DNA from 2 places in the Blautia sp. MB18-30 genome. Region 1 is predicted to be linked to the other one. Evidence: predicted binding sites of a transcription regulator. Region 1 holds the regulator's gene; the other holds the start of a gene.
What was found. Region 1 encodes Rex, which represses fermentation and respiration genes when NADH is low (regulators of the CRP and FNR family bind a similar motif). Its sites were predicted from a motif close to ATTGTTAANTANTTAACAAT; they were not measured.
Positions count from the first base shown of each region.

Region 2: a site for Rex is predicted at 1,577-1,596, ahead of pckA (phosphoenolpyruvate carboxykinase (ATP)). Genes of this name have one in related genera too.

Region 1 is NZ_JAMOYY010000020.1:41,814-45,245, forward strand. It holds gene NCY57_RS10620 (NAD(P)H-hydrate dehydratase) at 1-746, opposite strand, end outside; gene NCY57_RS10625 (redox-sensing transcriptional repressor Rex) at 808-1,455, opposite strand; gene NCY57_RS10630 (ABC-F family ATP-binding cassette domain-containing protein) at 1,670-3,432, shown strand, end outside.
Region 2 is NZ_JAMOYY010000010.1:95,229-98,660, reverse strand. It holds gene NCY57_RS06755 (DUF4866 domain-containing protein) at 1-12, shown strand, start outside; gene NCY57_RS06750 (threonine/serine ThrE exporter family protein) at 108-1,436, opposite strand; gene pckA (phosphoenolpyruvate carboxykinase (ATP)) at 1,758-3,362, shown strand.

The DNA of each region.
Region 1 (3,432 bases):
ATTCCCTCACTTCCGGTCACAAAGAGCACTTTTCCGAAGGTACCCTTGTTTCCGCCGGGATCACGTTCCGGAAACAGCTTCAGATCTTTATTTTCCAGACAGGCGGCAGATGCAGTCACAGCTTCCTGCTCATAGATCCCGATATCGGCGGTAACGATCCTTCCTGCATACAGTCTTCCCGGATAAAAGCAAAGACCTCTTTTCCGGTAGGCAAATGTGACAGTCAGATCGGCGCTGAAGGCAATTCCCATTTCCAGGCCAGTATCTCCGTTCACTCCTGACGGGATGTCAACTGCGATCTTTTTGGCCCTCGCACTGTTCATCTCATGGATGATATCAGCATAATGCCCCTCGATCGGACGCGTCAGGCCTACCCCAAACACGGCATCTACTATAGTAGTATATTCACTCCACTGCGGGTTATTCACCTCCGGGACACGATAACCGGAAGCGATCTTATACTGAAGAGCTGTCTCTCTGGTCATTTTATCTTTGTTTCCGACCATATAAAACTCTACCCGGATCCCCTTCAGATGGAACAATCTGGCAACTGCGATACCGTCACCACCATTGTTTCCGCTTCCGCAGACTACCAGGATCCTTTCGTCCTTCTGGAGATACTTTTCTGTTTCCTCTACCACCTTCAGTGCCGCCCGCTCCATCAGAACCTCGGAGGGAACTCCGATCTCACGGATCGTTGTGGAGTCCAGATCCTTCATTTCTTTGCAGGTAACAAGCTTCTTCATTCTGTCTTCTGCCTCCCCTCTGTCATAGAGAAAGCTGCCGTTTCCGGCAGCTTAACAATTCTTACTTATCCACATGTTCCTGCCTGTATTTGCTGAGATTATAAGACAGTGTCATCAGACTCTCGGAAAGATGAACGTTCTCTACGATCACATCATCCGGTGTCTCAAGATCGAGATGTGCAAAATTCCAGATTGCCTTGATCCCGTTCTCTACCAGGATATCTGCCATTTCCTTGGCTTTATTCTTAGGAAGTGTCAGGATCGCGATCTCCACGTTATTCTCTCTCAGGAAAAACGGAAGCTCACTGAGCATCTGGATCTCAAGTCCACGGACTGCGATGCCCTCAAGCACAGGATTTACGTCAAAGATACCAACCAGCCTGAACCCGCGCTTCTCAAAATCCACATAATTGGCAAGTGCCTGTCCCAGATTACCGGCACCCAGGATGATCATCGGATGAACGGTATCCAGTCCCAGGATCTTACCGATCTCTGTATAAAGATAGTGTACATTATAGCCATACCCCTGCTGCCCAAAACCGCCAAAATTATTAAGATCCTGACGGATCTGAGAAGCTGTGGTATGCATCTTCTTACTTAATTCATTGGAAGAAATACGTTCTACATTATCTTCCATCAGCTCTCCTAAGTAGCGGTAATAGCGTGGCAGACGCTTAATCACCGCTTTCGAGATTTGTTTTGTCTCCACGATAGTTTTCCTCCTTACCTTACACTAGGTTAATTATAACGAATTGACATTTTCCTGTCAATTAAAGTTGTCTATTCTGTACAAATTTCTTTATATTTTTTCTAATAATTGATTTTTTCTTTGAAATCCCGGCAGTTTCCGTTATAATAGGTGGAGGATTTTTCCCTGTTCAGACATAAACAGGGGTGATTCTTTATACAGGAGGACAGTTTTTATGATTTTATCATGTCAGAATATATGCAAGGCCTTTGGCGAAAAAGTAATTTTAAATGATGCATCCTTTCACATTGAAGACCGTGAAAAGGCTGCTCTGATCGGATGCAACGGTGCAGGAAAGACCACACTGCTGCGGATCATCATGCAGGAGCTTTCTGCTGATTCCGGTACCGTGGTGCTTGCCCGGGATAAAAATATCGGCTATCTTGCCCAGTACCAGGATATCCACGGACATCATACCATCTACGAGGAGCTTCTTACCACCAAGCAGCACATCATCGATATGGAACGCCGTATCCGCAATATGGAACAGGAAATGAACACGGTGACCGGTGATGAGCTGAACCGTCTGATGGAAACCTATACCCGCCTGACCCATCAGTTTGAGCTGGAGAACGGATACGCTTACAAAAGTGAGCTGACCGGTGTCTTAAAGGGTCTCGGCTTCACAGAGGAAGATTATGACAAGCAGATTGAAACTCTTTCCGGCGGTCAGAAAACACGCGTGGCGCTGGGCAAGATGCTTCTTTCCAAGCCGGATATCCTGCTTCTGGATGAGCCAACCAATCACCTGGATATGGAAAGCATCTCCTGGCTGGAAACTTATCTTCTGAATTATCCGGGAGCTGTTTTTATCGTCTCCCATGACCGTTATTTTCTGGATAAGGTGGTCACCAAGGTCATTGAGATCGAAGCCGGACAGACCCGCGTATACAGCGGCAACTACTCTGCCTATGCTCTCAAGAAGGCTCAGCTTCGTGACGCACAGTACAAGGCATACTTAAATCAGCAGCGGGATATCAAGCATCAGGAAGCCGTTATCGCCAAGCTGAAATCCTTTAACCGTGAAAAATCCATCAAGCGTGCGGAAAGCCGTGAAAAAATGCTGGACCGTGTACAGAGGATCGAAAAGCCTCTTGAGCTCCAGGACCGGATGCGTATCTCGCTGGAACCACGGGTGTTAAGCGGAAACGATGTGCTCCACGTGGAAGCGCTTTCCAAGGCCTTTCCGGGACAGACCCTGTTCTCCGATATCTCCTTTGATATCAAACGCGGCGAGCGTGTGGCACTGATCGGAAACAACGGAACCGGAAAGACCACCATGCTAAAGATCATCAACGGTCTTATTGAGGCAGATGCCGGCAAATTTTCCCTTGGTTCCAAGGTGCAGATCGGTTATTACGATCAGGAACATCATGTTCTGCATATGGACAAGACAATTTTTCAGGAGATCTCCGATACTTATCCGACTCTCACAGAGACCGAGATCCGAAATATGCTTGCCGCATTTCTCTTTACCGGAGATGATGTTTTCAAGGAGATCTCCGCACTTTCCGGTGGAGAAAGAGGCCGTGTTTCCCTTGCAAAGCTGATGCTTTCCGAAGCCAACTTCCTGATCCTTGACGAGCCTACCAACCATCTGGATATTGCCTCCAAGGAGATCCTGGAGGAAGCACTGGTCAGCTACACCGGTACAGTCCTTTATGTATCCCATGACCGTTACTTTATCAATCAGACTGCGACCAGGATCATGGAGCTGACAAACCAGGCAGTGGTAAATTACATCGGTGATTATGATTACTATCTGGAAAAGAAGGAGGAGCTGACCAGTACCTATGCACCGGGAAGCACTTCTCCGGAGGCACCTACCGAAGAAAAATCGATTTCCGAGAACAAGCTTTCCTGGCAGCAGATGAAGGAAGAACAGGCAAAGAAACGAAAACGGGAAGCCGAGCTGAAAAAAGTCGAAGCCCGTATCGA
Region 2 (3,432 bases), on a different contig from region 1:
GTAATGAAATAGAATGTACAAAAAAGGACTGCTTTTGTATTGCTCCGGTTATCAGAAGGATAGCTGATGACCGGAAGCTACAGAAAGCAGTCCTTTTTGTATGCCAATTAGGTGCAGTAGCGGAACATTTTGTCCGTAAGGATCCTGGCGAAAATAAGGCCCAGGGGAAGAGCAACGATGATCAGAATCGCAGCTGCAAACCAGGAGGCGGAAACATTCAGGGACATGATTCCCAGATTGTAGATTGCCCGGTAGAGATAAAGTCCGGGAACCATGATCACAATGGATGGTACGGTAATGGAAATCCTGGGATATCCCACTTTGGTTTTAATGAGGGAGGCCAGAAGTCCGGCTGTCAGTGCTCCGAAAAAAGCCGCGGCAGCAGGTGGGAAACCGGCAAGATCAACAAGCTCCAGACGTAAAGTGTTGGACAGTGCGCCGATGAATGCGGCAGCTGCGGCTAGACGGACAGGGCTGTTGAACATGACCGAAAAGCCGAATACCCCGCAGAAGCTTGCCAGAAGCCGGAACAGGATCCTCTGAGCTGCCGAAAGCTCCAGAGGCAGGAAATCCACAGGCTTCAGATGAAGAAGCAGTGCCATCAGCCAGGCAGAGACAGCAGCCACCATTACAACAATAATGGCGTAGGCCAGTCGTTCCAGACCGGAACGCATATCCAGCTTGGCAAGGTCGATCCCGCTTGTGATAAACGGAAAGCCCGGAATGATAAACAGCATGGAACAGATGTACCCGGCCTCATGCTGGACGGAAATGTGGAACAGAAGCTCTGCCAGCTTCAGGAAGCCTGCATATACAAGACAGGCGGAGGAAACAGAAACTGCAATGCACATAAACAGAGTAAAATGATGCTTGCCAAGCTTGCAGCGGATGGCGTTTCCGATGCCTGCGCCTGCAAAAGCCAGGATCATTTCCAGCGGGCCACCGCCCAGAAGAAAAGTAAATGCACCACAGGCCAGTGCAGAAGCCAGTCCCAGGGCGGCAGGGGAATAAAGCCCGTGGATCCGCTCGATCTCATCTAACTGACTGTGCAGTGCTTCACCGCTCATATGGATACCCTCCGCAGGAAAATCACTGACAAAATGTTCCAGCCTGTTCAGTCTGGAAGTATTTACGCCGGTGGTAGTCAGACTAAGTGCATGGGAAAAACTGCTCTCACCGTCAAAGCAGGTGTAGCTTATAGACATCAGTCCGATATCTGCGGAACAGGTGATACCAAGTGCTTCTGACAATGTATTCATGGAACTCCGTACCCGCCAGGCACCGGTCCCACAGGAGAGAAGCATCATGCCTGTACGGCCGATCAGGGAAGCTTTTTCGGAAAGAGAAGCTTCGGTGATGGGCTGGCTGTTCCTGGTACTTACGTAGTTGTGCCAAGGGATTTCCATATGATTACGTTTGATCAGAATATCTGACATAGAAATCACTTCTTTCTATATATTAAAATCATATAGTTACTATTATAAATATATATAATAACTATAATCAGATATATTGTAGCCATTATTCTGAAAAAGTCAAGTATAGATGGAGTAAAATCTGACAGTACCAAAACGTCACTGTTAAAGATTTATCATTTTTTTGCGGAAAATGAATTTTTTTGGTTGCTTTTACGTACAATTTATGTATAATTGTGGATAGGGATGTTGGAATGACCAATTCCTATGGCAGGATGACAAAAACCTGCAGCAGTAGGTGGCTATCATAATTACTATTAAAGAAGAGAGGTAAATGTTAAGATGGCAAAAATCGATTTAACAAAGTATGGTATTACCGGAACAACTGAGATCGTGTACAATCCTTCCTACGAGACATTATTTGAGGAAGAGACCAAACCGGAGCTTGAAGGATTTGAGAAGGGTCAGGTCAGTGAGCTTGGTGCTGTCAATGTAATGACAGGTATCTACACAGGACGTTCCCCTAAAGACAAATATATCGTTATGGATGAGAACTCCAAGGACACAGTTTGGTGGACATCCGATGAGTACAAGAACGATAACCATCCGGCAACTCAGGAAGCATGGAATGCAGTTAAAGATCTTGCCAAGAAGGAGCTTTCCAACAAGAAACTTTTCGTAGTAGATGCATTCTGCGGAGCTAACAAAGACACACGTATGGCTATCCGTTTCATCGTTGAGGTTGCATGGCAGGCACACTTCGTAACAAACATGTTCATTCAGCCGACAGCTGAGGAGCTTGAGAACTTTGAGCCGGATTTCGTTGTTTACAACGCATCCAAGGCTAAAGTTGAGAACTACAAAGAATTAGGACTTAACTCTGAGACAGCTGTAATGTTCAACATTACAAGCCGTGAGCAGGTTATCGTTAATACATGGTACGGCGGAGAGATGAAGAAAGGTATGTTCTCCATGATGAACTACTATCTGCCGCTGAAGGGCATCGCTTCCATGCACTGCTCTGCAAACACAGACCTTAACGGAGAGAACACAGCAATCTTCTTCGGTCTTTCCGGAACAGGTAAGACAACACTTTCCACAGATCCTAAGCGTCTTCTGATCGGTGATGACGAGCATGGCTGGGATGACAACGGAGTATTCAACTTCGAGGGTGGATGCTACGCTAAGGTTATCAACCTTGACAAAGAGTCTGAGCCGGACATCTACAATGCGATCAAGAGAAACGCTCTTCTTGAGAACGTAACACTTGATGCTGAGGGCAAGATCGACTTCGCTGACAAGAGCGTAACAGAGAACACACGTGTTTCTTATCCGATCAACCACATCGAGAACATTGTTCGCCCTGTATCTTCTGCACCGGCAGCGAAAGAGGTTATCTTCCTGTCCGCAGATGCATTCGGCGTACTTCCTCCAGTATCTATCCTGACACCGGAGCAGACACAGTACTACTTCCTTTCCGGATTCACAGCTAAGCTTGCTGGTACAGAGCGTGGAATCACAGAGCCTACTCCTACATTCTCCGCATGCTTCGGACAGGCATTCCTTGAGCTTCATCCGACAAAATATGCTGAGGAGCTCGTTAAGAGAATGGAGAAGAGCGGTGCGAAAGCATACCTCGTTAACACAGGATGGAATGGAACTGGAAAACGTATCTCCATCAAAGATACTCGTGGTATCATCGATGCTATCCTTGACGGATCTATCCTTAAAGCTCCGACAAAGAAGATCCCATTCTTCAACTTCGAGGTTCCGACAGAGCTTCCGGGCGTAGATCCTGCAATCCTTGACCCACGTGACACATATGCAGATGCTGCAGAGTGGGAGACAAAGGCTAAAGATCTTGCTGCAAGATTCGTTAAGAACTTTGCTAAATATGAAGGAAATGCAGCTGGTAAAGCACTCGTTGCAGCTGGCCCGCAGGCATAATCAGTCATTCCAACTGAATACAGATCGTAGACTTAACCGGGAGCGGATTTATCCGCTCCCGGTTTTTTGA